Regions from separate parts of the Rhizobium sp. R693 genome, predicted to be linked through region 2. Evidence: predicted binding sites of a transcription regulator. Region 2 holds the regulator's gene; each other region holds the start of a gene.
What was found. The regulator LexA, encoded in region 2, represses DNA repair genes until DNA is damaged. The targets are predictions, from matches to a motif close to TGTTCNNNNTGTGTTCNG.

Region 1 (3,835 bases), on a different contig from region 2:
GCAGAGGGCGAATGATATCGGCCAGACGCTCCAGGATGTCGATGCGCACTGCACGTTTGCCAAGGAACCGGAAGCCGGCCAGCTTGTAGAAGGTGCGCTCGAATCCTGGATCGGTGACAACCGACGTGCGGCCTGCGGCCAGCACGGGAATGAGATCGCCGTAGCCGGGCTTGTCGAGACCGTCGTTCTTCAGTGCCCAGAGGAGCGTGATGAGCTCTGCCGGGGCGGGCTTCAGAAGGGCGGGGACGAAGATGTGGTAGGCGCCGAAGCGGACACCGTAGCGGCGCATCGAAGCGCGTGCATCCTGATCCAGCGACTTTACCTCTTCAGTCACATCACGCCGGAACAACACGCCGAGGTTCTCGACGAGCTGAAATGCCAGGCCCTTTGCCAGGCCCTGCAAATCCTCCGCGCGAGACAGGTCGTCAAGCGGTTTCAGAACGGTGCTGATGTGATGATTTACGAAGCGCTCGATACGAGCGGCCACGTGGTCGCGGGCATTGCCGGTCAACTGCTCATCGGCGAGGATGATGACGCGCGGGCGCATGACATGATCACTGCCTGCCAGGCGCGCCACCGGGTCGCCCAACCAGCGGATCGAACCGTCGGAGCCGATCGCGAGATCGCCATTGCCGGCTGCATGGAGGCGAGCCGCGCGTGCCTCGAATTCCAGAGCGAGCGCCTTCTGCGAAGCAGACTGAACGGCCTTAGCGTCCGGTCCCTCCGCTCCCGAAATGGGCGTGAACCGGAATCCCGACAGTTGCCCCACATGATGTCCTTCAACGAAGACATCGCCATTTACACTGATTTCAGCTTCCAGCATCGCATTCTCTCTCAGGCGCTTCATGAGCACAGATGTCCTGCGATCAACAAAGCGTTTCGTCAACCTTTCATGTAACGCATCGGACAATCGATCTTCGATTTCCCGCGTCTTTTCCTGCCAGTGTGTCGGATCGGCAAGCCAATTGGGCCGATTCGATACATAGGTCCAAGTCCTTATCTGCGCGATTCGCGCCGAAAGCGTGTCAATCTCACCGTCTGTTCGATCCGCGCGATGCACCTGCTCGGCAAGGAAGTCCTCGTTTACCGTGCCATAGCGGACGAGATCGGAAAAGAGGGTGGAAATCAGATCGGCGTGTTGAGCCGGTGCGATGCGTCGATAGTCCGGAAGTGCACAGGCCTCCCACAACTTCTCGACGCGCGCCGGGTTATCGGCAAGATCGATGATTTCGGGGTAGCGCGACAGGTGCTCCAGCGCTTGCTGGTCGACGGCGGGCAGAGCACGTGTCAGGCCGGAGACCGTCGGACCGTTCTCAAGGCTCGCGCGCAACGCGTGAAGCGAGCCGAAGTCGAGGTTCTTGGTGCGCCACTGCAGCACCTTCACATTGTCGAACTCGTGGCCTTCGATGCGTTCGACCAGTTCCTCATCAAAGGGATCGACCTGGCCCGTGACACCAAACGTCCCGTCGCGAACATGCCGTCCGGCGCGGCCGGCAATCTGCCCGAGCTCGGCGGGATTGAGATTGCGAAACTGATAGCCGTCGAATTTGCGATCTTGCGCGAAGGCGACATGATCGACGTCAAGATTGAGACCCATGCCGATCGCGTCCGTTGCGACCAGATATTCCACGTCTCCGGCTTGATAGAGCGCTACCTGCGCATTGCGGGTGCGTGGACTGAGAGCTCCGAGAACGACTGCCGCTCCGCCGCGCTGTCTGCGGATCAACTCGGCAATCGCATAGACTTCGTCCGCGGAGAAGGCGACGATCGCCGAGCGTTGCGGCAGGCGGGTGATCTTCTTCTGGCCCGCATAGAACAGGTGGGAAAGGCGCGGCCGTTCGACGACGGTGATTCCGGGGAGCAGTTGCTGCAGGATCGGGCGCATGGTACCGGCGCCGAGCAACAGCGTTTCGTCGCGGCCGCGCAAGTGAAGAATACGGTCCGTGAAGATGTGTCCTCGCTCGAGGTCGCCGGCGAGTTGAACTTCATCGATCGCGACGAAAGCGGCTTTGGTCTCGCGTGGCATTGCCTCGACAGTACAGACCGAAAAGCGGGCGTTGGGAGGCGATATCTTCTCTTCGCCCGTCACCAATGCAACGTTTTGAACCCCGACCTTTTCGGCGACACGTGTATAGACCTCACGCGCCAGCAGCCGTAGCGGCAGCCCGATCACGCCGGTGCCATGAGCAACCATGCGCTCAATGGCATAATGCGTCTTGCCGGTATTGGTTGGTCCGAGCACCGCGGTTACTCCGCGCCCGCTCAGTATCATCGGCTGCGATGTCAGTGTCATAGTCCTGCAGATGAGGCGAGGGTGCCCCAGGTCAAGTCAGCTCCTCTCCGAAGCAGACAACACATGGACAGCCGTTGCCCCAAACGCAAGGGCTGATTTGAATTTACTCTGCGGTTTCTGTTGCGCGAAAAGCTTGCAGATTGCTCGTTTTGCGATTCGGAACAGCTTGAGAACGAATCGGAGACGAATCGCTGACTCCGGCTGATTCAGTGTTTGTTCACGGCTAAGTATTGATTTTGAATCGCTTTTTCCCACAAGATGCTGAATCGCAAGATTCTCGCTATACGTGCGGCTCGCTTTGCATCCGGGCTGTCAACAGCCCTTCGCGGAAAATCGACGATCCATTTCGGCTCGAGTCTCGCCTGATGATGTCAACATTACTCACCGGAAGCGAAAACGGGGCCTGATTGAGTGGTTTTTCCGCCAAAGTGGAACGGTTGATACATTTGGAACAAAAAACGGTGATGTGTGTTTCTTGTCCATTCCAGGTGTAATGAGGCTGAGGACTTGAACCATGCTTGGCACGATACTTCTGATTATCCTTATTCTGCTTTTGATCGGCGCCCTACCGAATTGGGGCTATAGCCGCGGATGGGGCTATGGACCTTCGGGCGGTTTGGGGCTAGTTCTCCTGATTATTATTATTCTTGTGCTGCTCGGTCGTATCTAAACGACGGAAAAAACTGGGAGATATGTCATGATGAAGAAAATTGTACTCATTGGCGCCCTCGTTGGCGCACTTGCTTCCTGTACGGCGACCGAGCAGGGCACCGCAATCGGTGCCGGCACAGGCGCTATTATCGGTGGTGCTGTTAGCAACAGTTGGGGTGGCGCTGCAGTGGGTGCTGTTGCCGGTGGTCTTGCTGGCGCATTGATCGGCCAGTCCGTTGAGCGCCGTGGCTATTGCGTCTACCGGGATCGGTATGGCCGTCGCTACGAGGCACGTTGCCCGCGCTACTAAAACCTAGGCCGGCGTTCGGCGGCATTATCATTTTTGAAATCGAAAGCGCCGTCTTGAGCCGGCGCTTTTTGTTTGAACGGTGGTCGCGATACGAATGTAGCCACTGACAAGAAAAAGGCCGCGTCGTTTCCGAAGCGGCCGTAGTTTCTCAGCGTTGAAGCGGACGATCAGTCCTTTGCGCGCTCGACGTAGGAATTGTCTTCCGTCGCGATAACGACGCGCGTGCCGGCGTTGATGTGCGGAGGCACCATGGTGCGCACGCCGTTCGACAGCATTGCCGGCTTGTAGGAGGACGAAGCCGTCTGGCCCTTAACAACCGGCTCGGTTTCCGTGATTTCGAGGGTTACGTGGCGCGGCAGTTCGAGCGCAAGCGGAACGCCTTCATGGATCGACAGGATGCAGGTCATGCCTTCCTGCAGATAGGCCTTCTGATCGCCCATCGTTTCATCGTTCACGACCACCTGGTCATAGGTCGCCGGGTTCATGAAGTGGAACCCTTCGCCATCCTCATAAAGATACTGGAAGTTCACGTCTTCGACGAAGGCGCGCTCGACCTGTTCGGTCGTACGCCAGCGCTCGGA
Region 2 (3,835 bases):
AGCGGGTTTCCGTCGTCGCGCGGGCAGGCGGAACCAATCGGCATCGGTGCGTGGTTGACGGGTCGCGCGCGGCTGACGCCGCCTGCCGGACCCGCGCCCCCCGAGATCAACGATTTTGCTTTCAGCGCCTATTTCGACGGGATCGGCGCGAACGGATTTGCTCCTGTCTCCGTCCGAGGCGCTGGGACCGAGCTTCCAGATGTCATTTGCAGCGACGCTCGCCCTTGTCGCCGGTTACGCGATCTGGTCGAAGAGAAGCGCGCGCGAACACCCTCTGCTGCAGGTCGCCGCAGTGAAGCCCATCGTTTTTGTCGCTCGCTTCTTTGGGGGCATCTTGCTGACCTCGATGATCGGCGGCTTCTCGACGGCGCTCTTTGCCGTCGAGCACTTCCACCGGCTCAGCGCTTACGGACTACCCGCAAATCTCATGGCCATGCCGGTGATCTCTTTTGTGGTAATGCCAATGGGGATGTTCGCGATGTTGCTGACGCCGTTTGGCCTCGATGTTATTCCCTGGAAAATCGCGGGCTTCGGGCTCGACATCGTGATCGCCATTGCCAAGACGGTCTCGGGCTGGGGTGGCAACGTCGATATGGGACGATTGCCGGGTTGGTACTTTCCTGTGGCGGTCGCGGGCTTCCTCTCGCTTGCCCCTCTGCGAACCAAGCTCCGCTATCTCGGCGCTGCCGTGATCGCGTTGGCGCCATTGTGGCATTGGCGCCGTCCAGACCGCCCCCGCGAAATTGTCATGGCCGAGGACGGCAGCATTTGTCGCGATTGTCAAAGGGCAGGTCCTTGCAATCCAATCGACCCCATCCGCCTGACTTCGTCTTCGATCAATGGCGAAGGGCGCTCGCGGCGGAGTTAAGCCAGCCACCGCAACTATTGGAAGGCGTCGGCCCTGTTCGTCAGCGGAGAAGTAAAGGGGAAGCTCCACGGCTCTCAGCAACGGAATTGCGTAACGCTCGCAACGCGCTACGTCAGGCTGCGACGGGCGCTGGGAACCGCTTCGTCTGCCTGAAAGGCGCCTGGTGCACTGCCCCGCATGCGGCTACATCGTGACAATCGTCGAAAATCTCGCTTATTTCGGCACTGCCTGTGATACAGCTGATATCGTCGTAACGCCCGCTCGCCTGCGGGCGACGGCATGCCGGTCGGGCGCGCTTCTGTTCACCGGCGAAACCCTGCGTCATTCGGGCGCTGCTGAGATAAGGATAGATGACCAGGGTGTACCCGTGGTAACGACGGCCTACACCACACTTGACCGCCCTTGGATGCGGCATCGGGCATACAACTGGCGGAGCGGCACCTTCGACGGTGAGCCGCCTGTCTTCAATGATAACGGCGAATGAGGCCGACGAGCTTGCCCTGAACCTTGACACGGTCAGGCCCGAAAATACGCGTTTCATAAGCCGGGTTCGCGGCCTCAAGCGCAATGGAAGCGCCTTTGCGGCGGAAGCGCTTAAGGGTTGCTTCCTCGTCATCGACAAGTGCGACAACGATGTCGCCGGCATTTGCAGTGCTGGCGTTGCGGATGATCACCGTGTCGCCATCAAAGATGCCGGCTTCGATCATCGAGTCGCCCTTGACCTCAAGCGCATAGTGTTCGCCCGGGCCAAGCATGTCGGCTGGAACAGTGATGTCGTGGGTAATGTTCTGGATTGCCGAAATCGGCACGCCCGCGGCGATCCGTCCCATGACTGGCACGGAGGCGGAATTGCCGTTGTCGGCTTGTGCAGCCGGCTTCGGCGGCGCGACCGGCTGTGGCTTTCCGAGGCTGCCTTCGATGACGCTCGGCGAAAAGCCGCGGCGGGGCTGCAAGCTCGGATTGTAGGCTTCAGGAAGCTTGATGACCTCCAGGGCGCGGGCTCGATTCGGCAGTCGACGAATGAAACCACGTTCTTCCAGAGCAGTAATTAGCCGGTGGATGCCGGACTTCGACGCGAGGTCCAAGGCGTCTTTCATTTCGTCAAAAGACGGGGGGACACCGGACTCCTTCATTCGTTCGTGAATGAAGAGAAGAAGCTCCTGTTGCTTGCGCGTCAGCATCGAAGTTGAACCCCAGAGTCGTGAAACAAAGCCAGAACAGACACTATATGTTCCATATGTGTTCCGCAAGTACCTAAATTTTCGTAAAACTTGCCTGCAACTTGTTCAGTTTTTGCGTTGCTTTTGAGCGAAAGCGCAGAAGGGGGTTGCATTGTTCCCTTGCCCGGCGCACATCTTCGCAAATTCCCGGGAGTTTGCCATGAGCGAAGCACATCCGCTGGACCACATCGTGCTGCCGGTCTCCAATATTGTACTTGCCCGCGAGCGTCTCGGAAAACTCGGATTCACCGTCGCGCCCGATGCCCGGCATCCTTTTGGAACCGAGAACGCCTGCATATTCTTCGCCGACGAAACTTACCTGGAGCCGCTCGCGGTCGCCAGCGCAGAACCGTATGAGGCGTCAGCGAAGAAAGGCAATGTCTTTACCGCGCGTGACCGCGCTTTTCGGTTTCGATGCGGGGATGATGGGTTCTCCGCGGCGGTCTTCGCGACCGCCGATGCCGACCGCGACCATGCCAGATTCCTTGCCGAAAAGATCAACGGTGGCGAGATGCTGCAGTTCGAGCGACCGATGAGACTGCCCGACGGTTCTCAGGCAACCGCCGCGTTCAAGCTCGCGTTCGCGGTCGATCTGCGAGCTCCGGACTTTTTCTTTTTCACATGCCAACGCGTCAATCCGCTGCCGTCTGATCGAAGGACGCTGCAAACCCATGTGAACGGCGTCAAAGGAATCGCGGAGATCATTCTTGGCGCGCGGGACCCAAAGGCTTTTGCACCATTTGTGCGCGCCGCGGCGCACAGCCTCACGGTGACTAACGAGGCCTTTGGCGCGAGTGTTACAACTCCGAACGCCAAAGTGAGCGTTCTCTCTCCAGATGGATTGGATGCCTACTTCGACATTCCCGCACCCTCAAACGATCGCGGCCTGCGTGGCGTCGCCATTGTTTTCACGGTCAGTGATCTCGCCGTGACAGAAGCGCATTTGGCTGCTAACGGGATGACCTACACGCGCAAGAACAATCGAATTCTGGTGAAGGCGGCGCCCGGGCAGGGTGCGCTCTTCGCCTTCGAGGAGAAACGATGAGCCAGACAAATTCCGAAGTCGTGGTTGGCCAAGGCGCCGACCGTGTCACCTTTTCGAATATCGGCAGGCTGTCGCTGATTGCCGGCCCGTGTCAAATGGAGAGCCGTGACCATGCATTCATGGTCGCGGGCGTGCTTAAGGAACTCTGCGACAAGCTTGGTCTTGGTCTCGTTTATAAGTCGTCCTTCGACAAAGCCAACCGGACGTCGCTCTCGGCCCAGCGAGGCATCGGCCTTGAAAAGGCTCTGGAGGTCTTTTCCGATCTTAAGAAGGAATACGGTTTTCCTGTTCTGACTGACATCCATACGGAAGAGCAGTGCGCCGAGGTGGCAACCGTCGTCGACATCCTGCAGATTCCTGCCTTCCTCAGCCGCCAGACGGACCTGCTCGTGGCTGCCGCCAAAACCGGCCGAGCCATCAACGTCAAGAAGGGGCAGTTCCTGGCGCCTTGGGACATGAAGAATGTCCTCAACAAGCTGAACTCGACAGGCAACCCGAATATTCTCCTGTGCGAGCGCGGGGCCTCCTTCGGCTACAACACGCTCGTATCGGACATGCGTTCGCTGCCAATCATGGCGGCGATGGGCGCTCCGGTTGTTTTCGATGCGACGCATTCAGTCCAGCAACCGGGCGGGCAAGGCGGTTCCAGCGGTGGTCAGCGCGAGTTTGTCGAAACTCTCGCGCGCGCTGCCGTTGCAGTCG
Region 3 (3,835 bases), on a different contig from region 2:
GAGGACGTCCTTGGCCTGCGCCAGTTGCTCCAGCTGATCGGATTCGAGGCCGATATGCAGCGTTCCGTGAATGACCGCGATAGTGGCTGGCACGGCACCCTGCTCACGAATGAGCGCCTCGACGCTGCGGGCCATCTCGATGTTGCCGGGGTAGGGCATGCCATGCGTGATGATGGTCGATTCAAGTGCCACGATCGGCGCGCCGCGCTGCTTGGCGCTTGCGACTTCTTTGGAATAGGCGATCGGCAGGAGGGGGGAGAACGGTTTCGTCATTGTCTCTTCCATTTCATCGGTACGGCCTTCAATGCAAAATTCTCGCCGGTGGAACAAGGGAAAGTGTCTCCCTGATCAGATCCGGGGAAAGGTTTTCATTGACCGCATGCGGCGATTGTACGGTCAGCGCTGCTGCTGCGGCGCCTTCGCGAACGGCATCGACCAAGGAAATCCCGCGCATCAATCCTGAGATTACGCCGGCTGCAAGCGAGTCTCCCGCGCCGGTGACATCCGCGACGCCTTCCAGATTTGCGGGCTGCAGGGCTATCGCGTGGCGATCCGCAAAGGCGATCAGCTCGCGTTGTCCGCGCGTGACGACGCCGCCGCGCAAACCGATGTCACCCAGCAGTGACGGCCAGTGTGCTGGATCGTTGGGGCGCTCGCCGGTCAATGCGGCAGCCTCAGCCTCGTTGAGGAAAAGGTAGTCGATCCCTTCGATGCACGGCTTGAGCTTGACGGCCTTCGCCGGCGAGATTGCGATTGCGCCCACCGGCTTGCCAAGCACCTTCGCACGCTCGACGATCGATGCCAGCGTCTCTGCTGGCAGGTTGGCGTCGATGAGGATGAAATCGGTCGCGGCAAAGGCATCGCGGACGGCACGGATCGAGAGGCGCCTCGGCACGAACATGCGGTAGAGATCCATGTCGGCAAGCGCAATCACCAGGTTTCCGTCGTTCTCGATGATTGCGGTATAGCTCGGCGTCTTGCGATCGAGGAAAACAAAGGGGCGATCATCAACGCCGGCGAAGTCGGCAGCCTCACTGACCATCTCGCCGATCGGATCACCGCCGCGGGGCGAAATCATCGTCACGTCGAAGCCCAACCGGGCAAGATTGCGAGCGGCATTGAAGCCGCCGCCGCCCGGCTCCTCGAACCATGTACCTGGATTGCTGGCGCCAGCCACGGTGTCTCCTGAAATGCGTCCGCGCCTGTCGATATGGGCTCCGCCAAGGACAAGAATCTTCCGCTTCATTTCATCATCCCGCGTGGCCGAAAGATACGAATCGTCCTGCCGCCACTGGTCGACTGGCGAGCAGATCCCTATCTCTAAGCTGTTGCTTTCCATTACTAAAACAAATGTAGAACACGGGCAGTTTTACCTTTTTGTTTCAATTATTTGAGCGCCGCTTGCGCAATGAGAACAAATGCGGTACAAAATCGGCATCAGCGGCGACATTGCTTGAGCGGCTTCAATAACCTAAAGGTGGATCGAATGTCACAGAATACATTGCGGCTTGTAGAGGACAAATCGGTGGACAAAAGCAAGGCACTTGAAGCGGCACTCTCACAGATCGAGCGGTCGTTCGGCAAGGGCTCAATCATGAAGCTCGGCTCGAACGAGAACGTTGTCGAGATCGAAACGGTGTCGACGGGTTCCCTCGGGCTGGATATAGCGCTCGGAATCGGCGGTCTTCCGAAAGGACGTATCATAGAGATTTACGGACCTGAAAGCTCGGGTAAGACGACGCTCGCGCTACAGACCATTGCCGAATCGCAGAAGAAGGGCGGCATCTGCGCTTTCGTTGACGCGGAACATGCGCTCGATCCGGTCTATGCCCGCAAACTTGGTGTCGATCTGCAGAATCTGCTGATTTCACAGCCGGATACGGGCGAGCAGGCGCTTGAGATCACCGACACGCTGGTCCGTTCCGGTGCGGTCGACGTTCTCGTTGTCGACTCCGTCGCCGCGTTGACGCCGCGTGCCGAAATCGAAGGCGAGATGGGCGATAATCTGCCGGGTCTTCAGGCGCGTCTGATGAGCCAGGCACTGCGCAAGCTGACGGCTTCCATCTCGAAGTCGAACACCATGGTCATCTTCATCAACCAGATCCGCATGAAGATCGGTGTCATGTTCGGTTCGCCGGAAACGACGACCGGCGGTAACGCGCTGAAGTTCTATGCGTCCGTTCGCCTTGACATTCGACGCATCGGTGCGGTCAAGGAGCGCGAAGAGGTGATTGGCAACCAGACCCGCGTCAAGGTCGTCAAGAACAAGATGGCGCCTCCCTTCAAGCAGGTCGAATTCGACATCATGTATGGTGAGGGCGTTTCGAAGACCGGCGAACTGGTCGACCTAGGCGTCAAGGCTGGTATTGTCGAGAAGTCGGGCGCCTGGTTCTCTTATAACAGCCAGCGCCTCGGCCAGGGCCGCGAGAATGCGAAGCTCTTCCTGCGCGACAATCCGGATCTCCTGCGTGAGATTGAGACGGCGCTTCGTCAGAATGCCGGTCTGATTGCGGACCGCTTCCTGCAGAACGGCGGCCCTGATGCGAATGACGGGGACGAGGCCGTCGACGGCTAATCGTATCGGTTTCCAACAGTTCAAAACCGGCCGTATTCTTTGATCAGAATGCGGCCGGTTTTGTTTGTCTGCTGGACAGTGGTTAAGGCGAACGATAAAAGCCACTGGATTTAAGTTTTGACCTGCCTTCCGGCAGCATTGAAGGGCATAGCATGAGCGGTGTGAATGATATCCGGTCGACCTTCCTCGACTATTTCAAGAAGAACGGCCACGAAATCGTTTCGTCGAGCCCGCTGGTGCCGCGCAACGATCCGACCCTGATGTTCACCAATGCCGGCATGGTCCAGTTCAAGAATGTTTTCACCGGCCTGGAGCAGCGTCCATACAAGACGGCCTCGACGGCGCAGAAGTGCGTCCGCGCCGGCGGCAAGCATAACGACCTTGATAACGTCGGCTACACTGCGCGCCATCACACCTTCTTCGAGATGCTCGGCAACTTCTCCTTCGGCGACTACTTCAAGGAGCGGGCAATCGAGCTTGCCTGGAACCTGATCACCAAGGAATTCGCGCTCGACGCCAAGCGGCTGCTGGTCACCGTCTATCACACGGATGACGAGGCCTTTAATCTCTGGAAGAAGATCGCAGGTTTGCCGGACGAGAAGATTATCCGCATTCCGACCAGCGACAATTTCTGGGCGATGGGCGATACCGGCCCGTGCGGCCCGTGTTCGGAAATCTTCTATGACCACGGCGATCACATCTGGGGCGGCCCTCCCGGCTCACCTGAAGAAGATGGCGACCGCTTCATCGAGATCTGGAACCTCGTCTTCATGCAGTACGAGCAGGTCACCAAGGAAGAGCGAATCGACCTCCCGCGTCCGTCGATCGACACCGGCATGGGACTGGAGCGCGTCGCTGCTGTTCTGCAGGGCAAGCACGACAACTATGACATCGACCTCTTCCGCGCCCTGATCGAGGCTTCGGAGGAAGTGACGGGTGTGAAGGCAGAGGGCGAGCGTCGCGCCAGCCACCGCGTTATTGCCGACCACCTGCGCTCATCGGCGTTCCTGATTGCCGATGGGGTGTTGCCCTCGAATGAAGGCCGCGGTTACGTGCTTCGCCGGATCATGCGCCGCGCGATGCGGCATGCAGAGTTGCTCGGTGCCAAGGAGCCGCTGATCTGGAAGCTGTTGCCGACGCTTGTCCAGGAAATGGGACGGGCATATCCGGAGCTGGTCCGCGCGGAATCGCTGATCTCCGAGACGCTGAAGCTTGAAGAGACCCGATTCCGTAAGACGTTGGAGCGCGGTCTTTCGCTTC
Region 4 (3,835 bases), on a different contig from region 2:
GTTTGCGCGCGCTTCCGCCTGGCCGGTGAACTCGTCCAGCGATTGCGGCCGCAGCGTCACATCCAGGTCTTCGCCTCGTTTCTCTGCCGATATCAGGCGCGCGGCTTCACTCATGCTGGCATTTCCCAATCTTCAAACGCTCGTGACCAATACACCAAGCCAGAGGCTTTTGGCACCCGCTCGGGCAATTGGATCAGCGAGCCAGTTCCTTCAACCCGAGGCGGATGAGCTTGGCGCTGTCAGCGCCTTCACCGGCAGTCTTCATTGCGGCGGCAACGGCATTGGCCGCTTGGTCGCGGGAGTAGCCGAGGTTCGTCAGCGCGGAGACCGCATCCGCGACCGGGGCTGCGGCAACACCTTCGCCGAGTTCCTGCTTGAGGCCGATGGTGCCCGACGCTTCTCCGGCAAAGGCCGGCGCCTTGTTCTTCAGTTCGGTGACGATGCGCACGGCGACCTTGGGTCCGACGCCCTGAGCGCGGGCGACCGCCGTGCGATCCTGCAGCGCAATGGCGTTCGCCAGTTCGCTCGGAGGCAGTGTCGAAAGGACTGCGAGCGCCACCTTCGCGCCGACGCCCTGAACACTCTGCAGGAGGATGAACCATTCTCTTTCGAGCGCGGTCATGAAGCCGAAGAGCTTCAACTGGTCTTCGCGAACATAGGTTTCGATGAAGAGCACGCAGGCTTCCCCCACCGAGCCGAGGCGAGACAGGGTGCGCGCCGAGCAGAAGGCGACGTAGCAGACGCCGTGGACATCGACGAGGACGTAGTCGTCGCCGATTTCTTCGATGGTGCCTTTAAGCTTGCCGATCATGCAAATGGTCCGTTCGGTGGATTGTCAGTGAAGATTAGCCGGCAAGTGCCGCCTGCCGCATGCGGTTGCTGCCGCGGTTGTGCGCATGGCAGATGGCGATCGCCAGCGCGTCGGCGGCGTCATTGCCTTTGAATTCGACCTTCGGCATCAGGATTTTCAGCATCATGTGGATTTGCTGCTTCTCGCCGTGGCCGACTCCAATGACCGCCTTCTTGACGGCGTTCGGCGCGTATTCTGCGACCGGCAATCCGGCGCGGGCGGGGACCAGCATGGCAATACCACGGGCCTGGCCGAGCTTCAGGGTTGCCACGGCATCCTTGTTGACGAAGGTCTGTTCGACCGCGGCCTCATCCGGCTTGTAGCTATGGACGACATCCGCCAGACCGTCATGCAGTTGGCAGAGGCGCGAGGCCAGGTCCATGTCGCCGTCCGAGGTTACCGTGCCTGATGCGACGAAGCGCAAGGAATTGCCGAGCGTGTCGATAATTCCCCAGCCGGTGCGGCGCAGGCCCGGGTCAACGCCGATGATGCGAATCGTATTTTGCATGGTTCACCCTATTGCACTCGCAAAATAACTGCCATCGATAAGTGAACAAAACAAAAACATTCCTTGTTTTCAGGGAGGCTGTTTACGGCAATTTAAGCTCCGTAGCCGACTTTTGACCGATAAAATGTGAGAGGAGCTCCCTTCCCGCGAAGGCAAGGCTCCCGTGTTCTGTTTGCAGGTCAGCCGGCAGGGCGTTCCCGTTCTGCCGGTATGAGCCGTTCCGGAAGGGTTCATCGTTCATGGTTCAGAGATTTCAGTCCCTGTCCTTCAAGGTCATTGCCACATTCATCCTGCTGACCGCACTGTCGATCGCGGTCATCAATGTCCTCGCCTACTTCGCCAGCAGCCGCATTTCCGGCGAGCAGGCGCTCAAGGCGAAGGAGAGCGTCCTGATCTTCCGCGGCGACATGCTGCAGGATCAGCTTGAGCAGCTTGAAAACCAGGCGAATTCGATCGCGCGCATCGAAGCGCTGCAGATGTCGATCACGAGCCTGAAAAGTGGCTGGAAGACAATCGAGAAGACGTCAGGCGATGCGCGCGCCGAATTGAAGAAGGTGTTCATCACCAACAACCCGAACCCGGCCGACCAGCGCGAGAAGCTAATGAAGCCGCAGGCGCCAAGCGGCTTCTACTATTCCAACCATGAGACAACGCAGAGCGAGGTTGGCCGTGACCTCGAGAACACCGCCTTCAGCGATCTGCTGATTGCCGATCTCGATGGTAACGTCCTCTACTCCTACAAGAAGAACGACGATTTCGCCGAAAACCTGAAGGCCGACGCGTGGAAGTCGACCGGCGCCGGTCTCGCCTTCGCCAAGGCGATCGCAAACACCGCCAAGGCGACGGACGATTCCGCACCGACGGGCTTTTCCGGTCTTCGCGTCGATGCCGCAAGCGGCAGGTCGGCAATCTTCTACGCCGTGCCGATCGTCAAGCTGGGTGCGGCGAAGGGCGTGATGCTCTTCAAGGTGCGCGACAACATGATCACCAGCATTCTCGCCAAGGGCATTGTGGCCGGCAGCACGGCGCAGGCGGCAATCATCTCGGATGACGGCTCGGCGATCGGCGTGAACGCGACCGGCCAGCTCGTCACGCTCGATACCGCGCCTTTCACCTTCGTAAAGGACGCGCTTTCGGCAAAGGGGATGACGGTCGACGACTTCGATCGCGCCGATGGCGCGGCGCGAGCCTATGTCCGTGGCATCGACTACCAGGGCTCCCGCTTCCTCGTCGTGGAAAGCGTGCGAATCAGCGAGCTCAACGCTGGTTCTCTCGAAATCGCCACCCTGCTGACGATGATTGCGCTTGGCGTTCTGATCGTCATGGCAGCGGCAACCTGGGCAATCACCAAGCTGCTTTTCTCGCCGCTTGCCCGTCTTGCCGGCGTTACCCGCGATGTTGCCGATGGCAAGCTGGAGGTCGAGATCGGCAGCCAGAACCGCGGTGACGAAATCGGCACGATGGCCAAGGCATTGGCACGGTTCAAGCAGTCGCTGGTCGAAAGCCGCGAGCTGGAAGCCGCCAGCAACGAAACGCGGGCGCGCGCGGAACGGGATCGCCAGCAGCATATGGCCGAGCGCGAGGCGGAGGCCCGGACCCTGCAGGAGGTCGTTCAGGCGATCGACGAGGGTCTGCACCATCTGGCCAACGGCGATCTTGCCTATCAGATCGAGACCCGTTTCCCGAGCGAACTCGAAGGCCTTCGCATCAACTTCAACGAAGCGCTGGCGGCTCTCAGCGAAACGATGACGGCGATCGGCGGCAACTCTATGGCGGTGCGTGCGGGCTCCGAGGAAATGCGCACCGGTGCCGACGAGCTCGCCGGTCGCACCGAGCGTCAGGCCGCTTCGATCACCGAGACTGCAAATGCGATCGATGCGATTACCCAGTCGATTCGTCTTCAGATCGAGCGCGCAGAACATGCAGAACGCATCGCCCGCGACGCCAAGCGTGACACGACAGGCTCCAGCCAGATCATGCGCGAGACGATTGCTGCAATGGAAGCGATCCAGGCATCATCTCGCCAGATCAACTCGATCATCACCGTGATCGACTCGATTGCCTTCCAGACCAACCTGCTGGCGCTCAATGCCGGCGTCGAGGCAGCGCGCGCTGGCGAATCCGGCAAGGGCTTTGCCGTCGTCGCCATGGAAGTGCGTGAACTGGCGCAGCGTTCATCGAGTGCCGCAAAGGAGATCGCGAGCCTGCTGCAGAAGTCCACGCATGAGGTCGAAATGGGCGTCTCACTTGTCGAGCGCGCCGGCGATGCGCTGACCGGGATCGGCAGCCACGTCGAGGCCATTAACGGCCAGATCACCGAGATCATGGAAACCACCCGCGAGGAGGCGGACACGCTGCGCCAGATCAACTCGGCCGTTTCCGAACTCGATGCGATGACACAGCAGAACGCGGCCATGGTCGAGGAAACCACCGCGGCGATCCACCGGCTTGCCACCGAAGCCGTCGAAATGGACCGC

Region 1: the regulator LexA is predicted to act here: its motif matches at 2,451-2,468, upstream of ATY79_RS18565 (helicase-related protein).
Region 3: the regulator LexA is predicted to act here: its motif matches at 1,343-1,360, upstream of recA (recombinase RecA).
Region 4: the regulator LexA is predicted to act here: its motif matches at 1,400-1,417, upstream of ruvC (crossover junction endodeoxyribonuclease RuvC).

Annotation. Positions count from the first base shown of each region.
Region 1 is NZ_LOKY01000023.1:180,447-184,281, reverse strand. It holds gene ATY79_RS18565 (helicase-related protein) at 1-2,293, opposite strand, end outside; gene ATY79_RS18560 (DUF3309 family protein) at 2,808-2,963, shown strand; gene ATY79_RS18555 (YMGG-like glycine zipper-containing protein) at 2,991-3,254, shown strand; gene efp (elongation factor P) at 3,422-3,835, opposite strand, start outside.
Region 2 is NZ_LOKY01000003.1:153,580-157,414, forward strand. It holds gene ATY79_RS31270 (ComEC/Rec2 family competence protein) at 200-868, shown strand; gene ATY79_RS31275 (hypothetical protein) at 1,059-1,352, shown strand; gene lexA (transcriptional repressor LexA) at 1,333-2,049, opposite strand; gene ATY79_RS04890 (VOC family protein) at 2,249-3,133, shown strand; gene kdsA (3-deoxy-8-phosphooctulonate synthase) at 3,130-3,835, shown strand, end outside.
Region 3 is NZ_LOKY01000034.1:80,062-83,896, reverse strand. It holds gene ATY79_RS21140 (pseudouridine-5'-phosphate glycosidase) at 1-273, opposite strand, end outside; gene ATY79_RS21135 (carbohydrate kinase family protein) at 302-1,246, opposite strand; gene recA (recombinase RecA) at 1,487-2,575, shown strand; gene alaS (alanine--tRNA ligase) at 2,728-3,835, shown strand, end outside.
Region 4 is NZ_LOKY01000047.1:296,618-300,452, forward strand. It holds gene ruvB (Holliday junction branch migration DNA helicase RuvB) at 1-114, opposite strand, end outside; gene ruvA (Holliday junction branch migration protein RuvA) at 194-811, opposite strand; gene ruvC (crossover junction endodeoxyribonuclease RuvC) at 846-1,358, opposite strand; gene ATY79_RS27670 (methyl-accepting chemotaxis protein) at 1,598-3,835, shown strand, end outside.